DNA from 2 places in the Bacillus sp. z14 (2026) genome. Region 2 is predicted to be linked to the other one. Evidence: a T-box and tRNA genes for the amino acid it is inferred to sense, from the RefSeq annotation. Region 2 holds a T-box; the other holds one or more tRNA genes.
What was found. A T-box is a leader RNA that pairs with one kind of tRNA and senses whether it is charged. The one in region 2 lies ahead of leuS (leucine--tRNA ligase), so its partner is inferred to be a tRNA-Leu.
Positions count from the first base shown of each region.

Region 1: it has a tRNA-Leu gene. The T-box ahead of leuS (leucine--tRNA ligase) is inferred to sense a tRNA for this amino acid. The anticodon was not compared.

Region 1 covers NZ_JBZFQK010000002.1:1,006,410-1,014,333, reverse strand. Annotated here, with positions in the region: tRNA gene AC4G3O_RS10995 (tRNA-Asp) at 41-117, opposite strand; tRNA gene AC4G3O_RS10990 (tRNA-Asp) at 227-303, opposite strand; tRNA gene AC4G3O_RS10985 (tRNA-Ser) at 412-504, opposite strand; tRNA gene AC4G3O_RS10980 (tRNA-Ala) at 639-714, opposite strand; tRNA gene AC4G3O_RS10975 (tRNA-Pro) at 730-806, opposite strand; tRNA gene AC4G3O_RS10970 (tRNA-Arg) at 815-891, opposite strand; tRNA gene AC4G3O_RS10965 (tRNA-Leu) at 908-993, opposite strand; tRNA gene AC4G3O_RS10960 (tRNA-Gly) at 1,008-1,082, opposite strand; tRNA gene AC4G3O_RS10955 (tRNA-Leu) at 1,091-1,172, opposite strand; gene AC4G3O_RS10950 (hypothetical protein) at 1,737-2,225, opposite strand; gene AC4G3O_RS10945 (alpha/beta fold hydrolase) at 2,693-3,427, shown strand; gene AC4G3O_RS10940 (FtsX-like permease family protein) at 3,772-5,775, opposite strand; gene AC4G3O_RS10935 (ABC transporter ATP-binding protein) at 5,765-6,532, opposite strand; gene AC4G3O_RS10930 (sensor histidine kinase) at 6,719-7,735, opposite strand; gene AC4G3O_RS10925 (response regulator transcription factor) at 7,732-7,924, opposite strand, start outside.
Region 2 covers NZ_JBZFQK010000005.1:211,836-219,759, reverse strand. Annotated here, with positions in the region: gene AC4G3O_RS16190 (FecCD family ABC transporter permease) at 1-850, shown strand, start outside; gene AC4G3O_RS16185 (ABC transporter ATP-binding protein) at 844-1,635, shown strand; gene mnmM (tRNA 5-(aminomethyl)-2-thiouridylate-methyltransferase MnmM) at 1,677-2,243, opposite strand; gene mnmL (tRNA modification radical SAM protein MnmL/YtqA) at 2,233-3,207, opposite strand; gene AC4G3O_RS16170 (YtzC family protein) at 3,392-3,655, shown strand; gene AC4G3O_RS16165 (glycogen biosynthesis protein GlgD) at 3,669-3,842, shown strand; T-box leader at 4,227-4,450, shown strand; gene leuS (leucine--tRNA ligase) at 4,528-6,939, shown strand; gene AC4G3O_RS16155 (rhodanese-like domain-containing protein) at 7,005-7,313, shown strand; gene AC4G3O_RS16150 (sporulation protein Cse60) at 7,372-7,557, shown strand; gene AC4G3O_RS16145 (VanZ family protein) at 7,770-7,924, opposite strand, start outside.

The DNA of each region.
Region 1 (7,924 bases), on a different contig from region 2:
CTCTACCGACTGAGCTACTGAGCCAACTTCATTATGTAAATGGCGGTCCGGACGGGACTCGAACCCGCGACCTCCTGCGTGACAGGCAGGCATTCTAACCAACTGAACTACCGGACCATTTTATTGTGGGAATAATATTTGAAGCTGCGACCTTCGCGTTATGAACCCTTCAAGTTACCAGACTTCTTCACCCCGCAACGCTATAAATATTGCTTTAGATAATATATGGCGGTCCGGACGGGACTCGAACCCGCGACCTCCTGCGTGACAGGCAGGCATTCTAACCAACTGAACTACCGGACCATTTATTGTGGGAATAGTATTTGAAGCTACGACCTTCTGGTTATGAACCTTACAAGTTACCAGACTGCTCCATCCCGCAACGCTATAACTATTGCTTTAGATAATATATGGCGGAGGAAGAGGGATTCGAACCCCCGCGCGGTTTAACCCGCCTCCCGGTTTTCAAGACCGGTCCCTTCAGCCAGACTTGGGTATTCCTCCATATATATAATAAACCTTGTAGGACTCGAATCTATGACAGAACGATTATAATCCGTATGCTCTAAACAACTGAGCTACACCGCCAAAACCAAAATCCTATTGGGTTTAAATTAGTCTTGGGTTTAAATTAGTCATGGTGGAGCCTAGCGGGATCGAACCGCTGACCTCCTGCGTGCAAAGCAGGCGCTCTCCCAGCTGAGCTAAGGCCCCATTTTGTTATGAAAATGGTCGGGAAGACAGGATTCGAACCTGCGACCCCTTGGTCCCAAACCAAGTGCTCTACCAAGCTGAGCTACTTCCCGCAAAAAAATGGCGCGCCCGAGAGGAGTCGAACCCCTAACCTTTTGATCCGTAGTCAAACGCTCTATCCAATTGAGCTACGGGCGCATTCTGCAAAAACTAGTGCCGAGGGCCGGTCTCGAACCGGCACGGTAGTCACCTACCGCAGGATTTTAAGTCCTGTGCGTCTGCCAATTCCGCCACCCCGGCATATCACTTGGCATTGGAGCGGAAGACGGGATTCGAACCCGCGACCCCCACCTTGGCAAGGTGGTGTTCTACCACTGAACTACTTCCGCATAATAAGTGCGGGTGAAGGGAGTCGAACCCCCACGCCGTAAGGCGCCAGATCCTAAGTCTGGTGCGTCTGCCAATTCCGCCACACCCGCATGTTTATAGATGGTAAGCCATGAAGGACTCAAACCTGCAATCCTCGAGCTTCTAATTGATTAATTTCAAACTCTCTCGTTGACTGCTTTATTATTTTAATCTGTATTTATCTATATTTCAATAAGAAATATATGGAAATATTAATTTATTTTTCTTCCTATATCAAAAAGATTAAACATCTATGAATGCATTTATCCTACACAGGAATACAGGTTCTTTTATACGGTGTTAGAGCCCTTGTTTATAGCTATATAAACAACTCAAGATCCTTAATATCCCTTTTATTTTCAAATTATCTTAGAAGACATAACTATCATTTTACTGTTTGAAACGGAAAGAGTGATATTCCCAGCACCATTAGAAATATAGATACCAATTCTAGTATAAAAAATCTCCTATCTTCTCCATTTAACTTTTGAAGATCTAATAAATTGAATTTTAGCTTTTAGAGATTTTTACTCGCTTTTCCAATTAACTTTTACCTACTTAACAATGCCTTTAATGATTCTGATATCAAAAACCAAAAAGTTGCCGTGTATTTTCTTTAAAATATGTAGATATATTTAATTCATCTGGTCATAGATAATTGCTTTGAATATCTGTTTGAGTTCTTTTGATGTTTTTCCACGAAGCCATTCGACCTGGTCAATTGGCAGCGTAAGCTTAAGGGTGATCTTTTCATCAGGCATCTCGACTTTCCTGATGTCGGCAAGGGAAATCCCCTTATCAATGTCTGGAAAATCAATCTGGTTCTCATCGATATGGTCAATGCCCTGGTGCTCAAAGGGATCATCGATCACGCAATTCAAGTTCAACTGCGGTAGACGGCCAGGAATTGATTTTATGTACATGAATGAGCTGATTACTCGACTATCGCTCAGCTCAATTTCAGCGATAATGCTCTCGCGACTGCGATATTTCTTTAAGGCAACCTCGCTCACAATGATGTCGAGCTCCAATGAAAATCCGGATGAAGTTTCCAATATATATATCGCACTATTAAAAATATAGATTTCTTCACCGTCAAGATTCACCGTTTTTACGCCAACCATGTCATTCCCCTCCAAAGAGACCGTCGGGAACATTCCCCCACCCGGCTTATTTTCTTTTATTCTACTAAATCATGGTAGTTCCTCCAAGCGTAGCTTCTCGGCGATGGCAATGACATTCGGATGCTCCTTCAAAACCAAAGCGGGAAGGCCTCAGATATTTCGCCTTCAAATAGCTGTTTTACTATGGCACCTTCTTTTTACAAAAACAAACAGATGCATCACTCTGCTTTCCATGATGGTGTTGAACACCTTAGTGATTGCTTGCTCCGGCACATCTATAAAATTGGTGAAAAAACCGGCGTTTGCCTTGCGCTTCGATTCAGCGAACGATGTAGACTTACAATTCTTACTTGATTAAGAAACCGAATTACCTGCTTTATGCTTTAGAAAGAATTTATACATAGCTTAGAAGCTCTTATGCTAAAATTGAAATTGTATATCATTTATGAAAGAGAAGAAGGCATTTTATGAAGAAGATTATTACTATTAGCTTAGGTATATTATTGATTATTTTTGTGTTGGGTCTTACCGGCTTCTATTTTTGGTCCCAACAAACGTACAAAGCATCAGAAGAAGTTACATCATACATAAATCTAGATGACATTCAGACGGAAGAAAACTGGCTTGTGTTCGAACCAATAGAAAAACCAAAAAGCGGGATCATTCTTTATCCTGGTGCAAAAGTAGAGCCTGAAGCATATAGCTACTATGCCCAGGGTTTAGCGGATAAAGGTTATTTGGTGATTGTCCCGAAAGTTAACCTGAACTTTGCCATACTCGATATTAATCAGGCGGATCTAATTATAGATGAGTTCAGTGATATAACGAATTGGTATGTAGGCGGGCATTCACTTGGCGGCGTAGCCGCAGCATCTTATGCATACGATCATCTCGAAGATGTAAGAGGTTTAATCTTATTGGGTTCCTATCCGAGCGATTCCAATAATTTTTCAGAAACTGACCTCCCCATCCTCTCCCTGTATGCCGAGTTTGATGGGTTAACGACAACTGATAAAATAGCTGATACAAAACATTTGCTTTCGTCTGAAGCAACTTTATATGAGGTTAAAGGCGGAAACCATGCCCAATTCGGAATGTATGGAACGCAAGATGGAGACGGAAAATCCACGATTTCAGCAAAAGAACAGCAGGATGAAATAATAGAAGAAACGTTAAAATGGCTGACTCAATATCAAAGATAAGGGCCCAGTTTCTTTTAACACATCTGATACTGTAATAGCCCACCCGTTTTACGGGCGGGCTATTTTAAACTTTTATCTTTCATTTGAGGTAACCGCGCCTCACAAGCGCTATTATTTCTGACTATTTTAAATAAAACCCATAGTCTCTTCACAGATGTTTTTCAATTATTCAATTACACTACTAATAATCTCGAACCATTATTCCTTTTACTAGTATGATTCCCCATAGATTCAGATATTCGTTCTGAAACAGTAAATTTTGCAATTTAAAATCACCTACAAGCTCTAATTTAAACAGTAAAAAAGCTGTGCCAAAACAACTCATTTTTGACACAGCTTCTCTTTTAATTTTTCACAATGCGCTTGTACCCTGAATATGTTGCTATGAAATAACCGCCATATACAATAATCATAATTAACGCCGTAAACAAAGCCGGTATGAAAACGGAAGGTTGACCCATCATCAGAAGTTCCTGATTGACCACTTTAATTCCAAAAATCGAATGGATGATTGCTAAAGACAATGGCATCATGAAGTAAATAAATACCTGACCGAATATCGCCTTGTTAATTTCCTTACTTGTTACACCTATTTTTCTTAGCATGCTATAGCGCTCCATATTATCACTCGCTTCAGATAACTGCTGAAGCGCCAGTACAGCTGCACTTGAAATGAGGAACACAATCCCAAGATAAATACCAATAAAGACAATCATTGTAGACGATCCAATACTTTGGTCATACAACATTTGCTTAGTCATTACGTTGACATAAAAACCATATTTAGAATAAACTTCTTCATTTTGAGTTAAATGATAAAGCTCGTCTTCATTTACTTGACTATTACTACTGTAATTAACATTAGACAGTGACATATTAGGTGTCATACCTTCAATAGCTTGATCTGGAACAATCACGGTAAATGCAACTCTTCCTGGATAATCATTTATATATTGTACGTACTCTACTTGACGATTAACAATCGTATAATCCATAGCGTTCAATTGAATGGACTGATTTTCTTTAATATAGGCATTCACTGCATCAAAATAAGTCTCATCATCTGATATGAGGAGTACTTCTCCTTTATTAAACTTTTTCGGTTCAATGTCTTGCATTTGCAAAAGCTTTACATAATCAGATTCTTTCATCAATAAGATTTTTTTACGAGAGATTGCCATATCAAAGTATTGTTCTAACTCTGCATTTGCAAAAGGACGCAATAATTCGTTATACGTAGAATCCGCTTCATATAATTCAAAGGAACTATTTTCACCCATCTCATCCAAGTCCATACCCAATATTTCAATCGCTTGATCTATATTCTTTATTTGCGTATCTTCTTTTCCATACAGGTAGAATGTTGCATCATACGGCACTTGATTTACAAGCTGTTTTTCTCCCGCCGTCTTTATGCTAAATCCTGTTGATAAAACACCAATTGTGAAAAAGAGCATTAAGCAAATGATAGTCATGGATACAAAGGTTGTATTTACCTTGCTGCTTATTTGGCGTAGAACAAACATATTTAAGCCTTTAAAATATATAGTATTATTTCTTTGCAGCATATTAAGAGCAAATCCAGAAAGAGACATAAAAAACAAAAACGTTCCAAGTGACCCCAGTCCAACGCAGGTCCACGTGACAGTCAAACTTTCTGTTAAACCATACTTTAAAATAACAGTATAAGCGATCCCAAGAGTAATGAAGGATAAAACAAAGAACGCGATTGATGTTGATATTTTTCGGATCTTCAGGCTTTCATTTTTTCTAGCGGCTGTTAGCAAGTCGATGAGCTTATACTTCGAAATCACTAAACTATTAAAGATCATAACGAACAGAAAGATAATCCCAAAATAGCTCATTGTTTTGAACATCGCTTCACTGGAAAAGACGACTTCGAACTTAGTCATATCTGCCTTAAATAACGAAACCACTAGAACGGACAATCCTTGAGATATAAATATTCCCAGTAATAATCCGGCCATTAACGATAAAACACCTATAAAAAGTGTTTCCATTACAACTATTAACGATATACTATATTTACTCATACCTAGCGTCATATAAATTCCGAGCTCTTTTTTTCGTCGTCTGATTAAGAAATTGTTTGCGAATAAAATCAGAAACCCTAACACAATCGAAACAAAAACAGATACTATTGAAATTAATTGTGTTATCGATTGAATCGTTTCCGACTGACTGGCACTTAAACTAGACATAGCTGCCGAAGCTGAAATCGAATTAAAGCTATAAAATATACAGACTGCAAATGTTAATGTTAAGAAATAAATTGCATAATCCTTGAAGCTTCTCTTCACATTGCGAGCAGATAATTTAAATAACATTATTCGTGTCACCTCCGAGAAGTGTTACCACCTCAATGATACGGCCGAAAAATTCTTTCCTCGTATCATCACCTCTCACCAGTTCATTAAAAATTTCCCCATCTTTAATAAACAAGATCCGATGTGCATAGCTTGCTGTAAACGCATCATGTGTGACCATTAAAATTGTAGCCTGCAACTCCTTATTTAATTTCTCAAATGAATCTAGCAGTAATCGGGCAGATTTTGAGTCAAGTGCTCCTGTCGGCTCATCAGCGAGAATTAATGACGGGTTCGTTACAATTGCTCGGGCTGAAGCAACACGTTGTTTTTGTCCACCCGACAGTTGATATGGGAACTTATTTAATACCGCCGTAATCTCTAATTTATCGGCAACTTCATTTACTAGCTTTGTAATATCAGCCGGCTTACGACCTTGTATCGTTAAAGCGATCGCGATATTTTCAAACGTTGTTAATGTATCGAGCAAATTAAAATCCTGAAAGATAAATCCTAGCTCATCCCGGCGGAACTTCTCAAGCTTTCCAGCCTTTAATGTCGTAATATCCTGACCATTTATATGAATATGACCCGTTGTTACATGATCAATTGTAGAAATACAATTCAACAGTGTCGTTTTCCCGCTGCCTGAAGGACCCATAATACCAACAAATTCCCCTGGTTTTACATCAAAACTTATATGATTAATGACTTTTGACACATTTCCTTTATTACCATAGTATTTTTCTATATCTTTTACTTCCAGAACTGTATTCATAACAACCTTCTCCTCTCTTTTATGCTTTTAGTATATCCCCCCTACAGCAATACAAATATTGAAGTTGGTTGCATAAACCTTACATTTTTGAAACTTGCACTGGAGATTAATGGCGAAAACCACCATACAAATTCATACCACAAATCATTAATAATCTTATTTTCGTAATAAAAAAGAGCCTTTCTCTCAAGACTCTAATAAAACCAATTTACTTTTCGGGAAAATGATATTTACCTCGGTTCCTACATCCTTCTGTGATTTGATCGTAATCCCTAAATGCAGCTTATCTACCAACATTTTGCAAAGATATAGACCGATGCCTGTTGACTTTCTGTATATGCGTCCATTTTCTCCTGTAAATCCTTTTTCAAATACTCTTCCGACATCCTTTTCATCAATACCAATGCCATTATCAACAATATGAAGTATAAGATTATGCTCATGATTAGTCGTATAAATAGAGATGAAACTATTTTCTTTATAACAATAATTAATACTGTTAATGATTACTTGATTCACTATGAACTCAACCCACTTTTCGTCACTATAGACCACATCATCTATCTCTGATAACTTAAGCTGAATCTTTTTATGAATAAACGCTTTTGCATTTCGCTTAATTACTTTGGAAACACATTCTTTTAAACGAAATTCCTTCACAATATAATCCTTGCTGGCACTGCTGCTTCTCGCATAATACAAGGCCTGTTCAATATAATCCTCAATCTTCGTTAATTCCTCAGTTAAGCCAACAATCGGACCACCTTGATAATTCTCAATTATTAGCTTACTAGATGCAATCGGTGTCTTAATTTCATGGACCCACGCTTCAACATACTCTTGGTATTCCGATTGCATAGTCTTGTAGTGGTTGACATATTCATGCACCTGCTTGTCACTCGTCCGTAAAATGTCATATAAAATCTTTCCTTCTAAAAAATCAGGCTCATCCATAATTTCAGATAGCAAATATTTTTGATCAAGATTTTCAACATTTTCTATTACCCCATCATAAAAAGGTTTTTTCTTCATAAATTCAAGAAAATAAGAAGTAAGCAGCGGACCAAACCAGCATAACCCGACTATAACAATAACACCCTTTTGTATAGAAATAAAAGCTAAAAATAATGCTACCGTCATAAAAAGAAAAACATTAACCGTAATAAAAACGACTATTTCCTTTAAAAATGCCCACAATGTCATGACATGATATACCCCAATCCTCGTCTCGTTTCAATCGGGTTTTCCATACCGATTGCCTCTATCTTTTTACGAAGTCGAGTAATGTTAACAGATAGCGTATTGTCATCCACAAATAAATCAGATGACCATAGATCCTCCATCAGCTGTTCTCTAGAAACAATAATTCCATTATTTTTCATTAAACAATGT
Region 2 (7,924 bases):
ACCCCGGGTATTAATCGCTTTATTTGTGGGTGCCTCACTGGCACTTGCCGGTGCTGCCTTTCAGGGGCTTTTGCAAAATCCACTCGCTGATCCATATACTATTGGAATTTCTTCCGGTGCATCGGTTGGGGCAGTGATTGTTCTATTCTTTAATATCGAATTTGCTCTTTTTGGTCAGTTCACATTGCCGCTTGTTGCAATCGTGTTTAGTTTTATAACCTTGTTTATTGTATTTGGTATTACAAAGGCAGCTAGTGTTACCTATGCAAATGAGACCATTATTTTAGCCGGTATAATTATGAATTCATTCATTGGCGCTGTGGTCTCACTTATCATTGCGCTATCCTCAGGAGATCAAATGAGGGAGGTATTAAACTGGCTGATGGGCAGTGTGGCTATGAAAAATTGGGGACACGTCAGTATATTGATTCCCTTTTTTATTATAGGAGCTTCCATAATTTTATATCATTATCGTGAACTAAATGGGATGGCTCTTGGAGATCAATCCGCTCAATATAATGGTATCGATGTGAAACGAAAGAAAATAATCATTATTATCGGGGCTGGACTATTAACGGGTGCAGCAGTTGCCGTATCAGGAGCTATTGGCTTTGTTGGACTGGTTATTCCACATCTTGTTCGCCTTCTTGCTGGTGCTGATCATCGCCACTTACTGCCATTATCCATGATTATTGGAGGTGGATATCTCGTATTGGCTGACTTGATTGCACGTACGATTATCAACCCGCAGGAATTACCAATCGGTGTCATTACTGCCTTAATCGGTGCACCTGTATTTACAATCTTACTGATTAAAGAACGCATAAAAAGAAGGAATTTGACATGTTAACCGTAGAGAGCCTCAGTGCAGGCTATCATAAAAATAAGCAAGTGCTTCAGGACTTTTCTATTAAGGTTGAGAGCGGAGAATTTTTTGCTCTTCTTGGTCCAAATGGAAGCGGTAAGACGACATTGATTAAAAGTATATTGGGAAAAATGGAATATAAAGAAGGGACTTCAATCATTAATGGGAAAAGGACCTCATCCTATAAAACCGGAGAATTGGCTAAAATTGCTGCCGTGTTAAGTCAGGAACATATGGTGGGTATAGATTTTACGGTGGAAGAAATCGTACTATTAGGCAGGTATCCTTATCAGGAGAAGGGATTTTTTAATCATTACCGTAGTGAGGATTACGCAATTGTTGATGAGTGTCTTGCTCAGACAAACACGCTGAAATTTAAGTATACATACTTTTCGTCATTAAGCGGAGGGGAAAAGCAACGTGTCCTTTTAGCAAAGGCTTTGGCCCAGCAGCCAAAGCTCCTGTTTCTCGATGAACCTACAAATCATCTGGATGTAAAGCATACAATCGAATTGTTAAATTTATTAAAGAGGCTCCAGCTTCAAAATGGGCTGACGATTGTCGCCATCCTCCATGATTTAAACATGGCAGCTTTATATGCAGATAGATGTGCTTTGCTTAAGGATGGAAGGAAGGTGGCGGAGGGTGGAATAGATTTACTTTATGATGAAACATTGCTTTCATCTGTATACGAGGTAGATTTGGTAAGTCGCCCTCATCCTATTACGGGAACACCGCAGATCTTTTTTACCCCTGAGAACTTTAAATGATTATATATAAAAAGTGTGAGCATCCATAAGCTCACACTTTTTTAACGTTTTTCGATAGCGATAATAAATGGCGGATTGTTTTTTTGATTCATAAATCGGTATTCCAGCACATGGGCCGTATCCTGTGGAAGCTCTGTAACGAATTTGATTAATTCGTCACGTTCAATGTCTCCGCCGGGATGACCGTGATAGATGACAAGAACTATGATGCCTTCAGGCTCCATAATTTTGAGTAATGACGTTACAGCCTGAATCGTAGTAGGAGCGGTTGTAATAATTTCTTTATCGCCGCCAGGCAAATAGCCTAAATTAAAGATTGCGCCTGTAACAGATTTGCCAGTTGGGATAAATTCCTGTAAACGCTCATGACCTGCATGAATTAGTGTTACCCGCTCCTGAAGCTCATTTGTCATCAGTCTCTCTTCCGTTTTTTGCAAGGCAGATTCCTGAATGTCGAAGCTGTATACATGTCCATCCGGACCAGTTAAATTTGCTAAAAATACGGTGTCATGCCCATTGCCCATCGTACAATCAATGGCTATATCACCAGGTTTAACTGCTTTTTCAAGCAATAGTCTTGCGAAGGGAAGGATACGATCAAGCTTCATTTATGACAGCATCCTTACTTGGCACATAAAATTTACCTTGATAACTATTGCGACGCTTTAATTCAGCATCGATAGCATTTAATACTTCCCATTTATTAACGCTCCACATTGGTCCAACCATCAAATCAATCGGACCGTCACCGGTAATACGATGGACAATCATTTCAGGCGGAAGGATCTCCAACTGATCACAGACAAGATTGACATATTCATCTAACGAAAGGAATTCCAGCATTCCTTTTTCGTATTGTTTTACCATTGGAGTGCCCTTTAAGAGATGCAATAGGTGAATTTTAATTCCCTGTACATCCAGTTTAGCAACTTCTTTAGCTGTCTCCATCATCATTTCTGGAGTTTCAAGCGGCAATCCATTAATAATATGGCTGCAAATGCGTATACCGTGTTTCCGAAGTTTGTTTACTCCCTCTACATAGGTTGGATAATCATGTGCACGGTTTATGATATTAGCTGTTTTCTCGTGAACAGTTTGCAGACCAAGCTCAACCCACAGGTAAGTACGTTCATTTAATTCAGCTAAATATTCTACAACATCATCAGGCAGACAGTCTGGACGAGTGGCAATGGATAATCCGACTACACCTTCCTCGTTCATGACGGTTTCGAATTTTTCCCGTAACACCTCGACTGGTGCATGGGTATTTGTATAAGCCTGGAAATAGGCCATATACTTGCCGTCCTTCCATTTTTGGTGCATTTTTGCTTTTATATCGGCAAATTGTTTTTGCAGATCTTCAGCACGATTGCCGGCAAAATCACCGGATCCAGCGGCACTGCAAAATGTACAGCCACCAAAAGCTACCGTGCCATCACGATTTGGACAATCAAATCCACCATCAAGAGCTACTTTAAATACCTTGTGACCAAATTGATTGCGGAGATGATAATTCCATGTATGATAACGTTTGTCGTCACTAGCATATTGAAAAGGGTTAACCTGTTTCATTACAAAAACCCCCTGTTTAGATTTCAAGAACATAAACTCCATTTTACCATGCTGATGTATACTTTCCAATTGACTATTATTAGCAGCTATTTAAAAATCATTAATCTTTTCAATTTCAAAGGGGCATAATGGATAATGGATGAGCTTTTGTAAACCAATCCAATGAAAAAAGGAGAGGGTATCTTTGGCTACACGAAAATCCATGGGTGAGTGTATAGAACGATGTACTAATGCAATTGAATTCGCAGAAGAGCAATATAAGGAGTCTGCAAAACAGGAGCACTACAATGAAGCAGGATATACCGAGGCATTGGTCAGATTGGAAAACTCATTTAATGAGTTAGAAGCAATGGATCACAGTGCAAATGATCAACAGCGTGATATGTTGAACCGTATGAAAATACAGGTTCAGGATATTCAGCATGCAATGGTTGTACGCAGGCGCTAAGGGGGTATTCACTATGCGGAAACGTTCTAAACATAATAATCCGGAACAAAAGACTCGTAATGGCATTAATAATCAAGATATCGAGGCTGGTGAAGATCAAGATATTATAAAGAAGGCTAAAAAGATGAACGAAGCATCTGGAGGCCAACAAACTAAAGCAACAGTTCATCCAAAGCAATACAAATAAACCAGCAGGCACAGTCTATATGGCTGTGCTTGTTGGTTTATTTGTATACAAGTGAGTTATGGGGATAATGAATGCGGCGGAGAATCCAGCCGGATGAAAGACTAATTCAGCCAGATGAGTGAGTAGATCAGCAAAATGAGAGGAATCCAGCCAATCGACAAAGGAATAGAGCCGGATATGCCCATAATCCAGCCAAATAAAGGATTAATCCGGCCAAAATTGAGATTAATCCAGCCCCCAGTTTCCCTCGCCAATCACACATAAATTTTTATCAAACCTGTATAATCGATGCTATATTTGTCAATGATTGAAAAAACAGTCTAAATTGACTTGAACTTTTTAGCGGATTTACATACAATGAATGTATATATTTTTTGAATCATATGAATAACTTTGAGAGGGATTAGTAGTAATTGTTGTTCTTTTTAGAGAGTTGACGGTCGCTGCAAGTCAACAGGACACATTATGAACTCACCCTGGAGTTGCAAGCCTGAACTAAGAGTAAGGTTTGCCGTACATCTGCGTTAAAGAGTCGAGCCGGATGCATATTTACTGCATCAATCAGGGTGGTACCGCGGGAAGTTAATAACAAGCCTCTCGTCCCTACTTATTAGGGATGAGTGGCTTTTTTTATTGTTTTAAGCTTTTAAGCACAGCAATTTTGAACCATGTAGGAGGAATTAGGATGAGTTTCAATCATGTAGAGATTGAAAAGAAATGGCAATCTTATTGGGAAGAACACAAAACATTCAAAACGACTGATCATGTAGGGAAGCGTAAATTTTACGCTTTGGATATGTTTCCTTATCCATCAGGAGCCGGCCTTCATGTAGGGCATCCTGAAGGATATACAGCAACAGATATTCTATCTCGCATGAAACGTATGCAGGGATATAATGTCCTTCATCCAATTGGCTGGGATGCATTTGGATTGCCTGCCGAGCAATATGCTCTTGATACAGGAAATGATCCGGAAGAGTTTACAGCTAAAAATATCGGTACATTCACACGTCAGATTAAATCACTTGGGTTCTCCTATGACTGGGACAGGGAAATCAATACAACCGACCCAGAGTACTATAAATGGACGCAGTGGATTTTCTTAAAGCTATATGAAAAAGGACTTGCCTATATGGCTGAAATACCGGTTAACTGGTGTCCGGCACTCGGAACAGTTTTGGCTAACGAAGAAGTTATTGATGGGAAAAGTGAGCGGGGCGGACATCCGGTTATCCGTAAGCCTATGCGCCAATGGATTTTGAAAATTACGGCTTATGCAGATCGTTTGATTGAGGATTTGGATGAATTGGATTGGCCTGAAAGCATTAAGGATATGCAGCGTAACTGGATCGGACGCTCTGAGGGAGCATCTGTAACTTTTAAGATTAAAGGTACGAACGAATCCTACACGGTATTCACGACACGTCCTGACACCTTGTTCGGGGCAACATATTCTGTCCTGTCACCAGAGCATCCGCTTGTGGATAAAATTACAACAGCAGAGCAAAAAGAAGCAGTTGAAGCGTATAAAAAGGAAATTCAATCTAAGAGCGATCTTGAGAGAACAGAGCTTTCTAAAGAGAAAACAGGTGTATTCACAGGAGCATATGCAATCAACCCGGCAAATGGGGAAGAGATTCCGATCTGGATTGCTGATTATGTATTGATGAGCTATGGTACAGGTGCAATTATGGCAGTTCCGGCTCATGATGAACGTGACTATGAATTCGCTAAGAAATTTGATTTGCCAATCCGTGAGGTTGTAGCGGGCGGAAATATTGAAAAAGAAGCTTATGCAGGAGAAGGAGAACATGTAAACTCTGAATTCTTGAATGGCTTGAATAAAGAAGAAGCAATTGGCAAAATGATCGAATGGCTTGAAGAACAAGGAATTGGTGAGAAGAAAGTAACCTATCGCTTGCGTGACTGGAACTTCTCTCGTCAGCGTTACTGGGGAGAGCCTATCCCAATTATTCATTGGGAAGATGGTACTATGTCAGCTGTACCTGAATCTGAGCTCCCGCTTATGCTTCCGAAAACAACCGAAATTAAACCATCAGGTACAGGTGAATCTCCTCTTGCCAACATTGAAGAGTGGGTAAATGTAGTAGATGAGAACGGCCGTAAAGGAAGACGCGAGACAAACACAATGCCTCAATGGGCGGGCAGCTGCTGGTACTTCCTGCGCTATATCGATCCGAAAAATCCAAACGCGATTGCTGATCCTGAAAAGCTTAAGCATTGGATGCCAGTAGATACGTATATTGGCGGAGCAGAACATGCTGTACTTCACTTGCTTTATGCAAGATTCTGGTACAAATTCTTGTATGATATTGGTGTTGTTCCTACAAAGGAACCTTTCCAAAAGCTATTTAACCAAGGAATGATACTTGGAGAAAATAACGAAAAAATGAGTAAATCCAAAGGAAATGTAGTAAATCCGGATGATATCGTAGAAAGCCATGGTGCGGATACACTTCGTCTCTATGAAATGTTCATGGGACCGCTTGATGCATCCATTGCTTGGTCTGCAAACGGACTTGATGGTTCCAGACGTTTCCTTGACCGTGTTTGGAGATTGTTTATTACCGATGACGGTACAGTAAATGATAAGATCACTGAATCCAATGATACTCACCTTGAGAAAATCTATCATCAAACGGTTAAAAAGGTAACAGAAGATTTGGAAGCACTTCACTTTAATACAGCTATTTCTCAAATGATGGTGTTTATTAATGAAGCGTATAAAGCGGAAATCCTTCCAATTCAATATATGGAAGGATTCGTGAAGCTCTTGTCACCTATTTGCCCTCATATCAGTGAAGAACTTTGGAGCAGACTTGGCAACAATGAAACACTTGCCTATGCTTCATGGCCTGCATATGATGAGTCCAAATTGGTTGATGATGAAATTGAAATTGTCATTCAAATAAACGGTAAAATGAGAGCAAAACTTCAGGTGCCTGCCGGCATTACGAAAGAAGAAATGGAAAAAATCGTAATGGAGAATGGAAAGGTCCAGGAGCAAATTGACGGTAAAACAATCCGTAAGGTTATTGCTGTTCCAGGAAAATTAGTAAATATCGTTGCAAACTAACAAGTGTGGCCGTCTTACGTTTACTAAAACGTAAGACGGCTTTTTTATAAAGGGGGAAAATGGAGATGGAAGAAATAAAAATTATCCAACCGGAAGAGCTGCAGATCAGAATTGAAAATGGAGAGGAATTATCCATCATTGATGTACGGGAGGATTATGAAGTTATAAATGGCATGGTACCAGGTGCTATTCATATGAGAATGGGAGAAATACCCGATCGGCTTGATGAGCTTGATAAAGAAACGGAGTATATTCTAATCTGTCATGCAGGAGTAAGAAGTGAAAATGTGGCTTATTTTCTGCAGGAGAAGGGATATAAGACAGCCTCAATGGAGGGCGGTATGATGCATTGGCAAGGGGAAATGGTATTCTGAATAGTATAAAAATATAAAAGTCTGGCAAAGATAGATAAAAACAGGAGGAGTCTTTGCCGTGATCCAAGTAAAAATGTTTGATTATGAACATGAAAAAGATCTGGAAAAAGGGATGAATCATTTTCTCGGAAAAATAGATGAGGATAGCATTGTAGATATAAAATATAATATAGCAGCTTTCGGTGAAGAGGATGAGGAAGACCAAATCTATTGTTTTAGCGCAATGGTTATCTATAAAAAATGAGTAGTTATCATTGTGGGTAAAATTAATTCTTAGTTCATATTTACAAGGAACAAGTCTATTCCCAAATGAAACGGAACATTTAAGAAATAATCCATAGGTTGATGAATTTAATTTTTGCTAACTCAATCGTTACAGCTAAAATTACAATTGAATATAGTAAAAAAAGTGGAGAAAACAAACTTGTTTCTCCACTTTTTTTAGGTTTGGACTTATTAGGTTAATGGTTTTTTGAAAAGCTTATACATGAGCTTGAAAACCATGTAGCCAAAGAAACCGCCGATTGTATTTAATAGAATATCATCTACATCAAATCCACCGACATGGAAGGTAAGCTGCATCGTCTCCACAAATAAAGAAAACAAGAAGG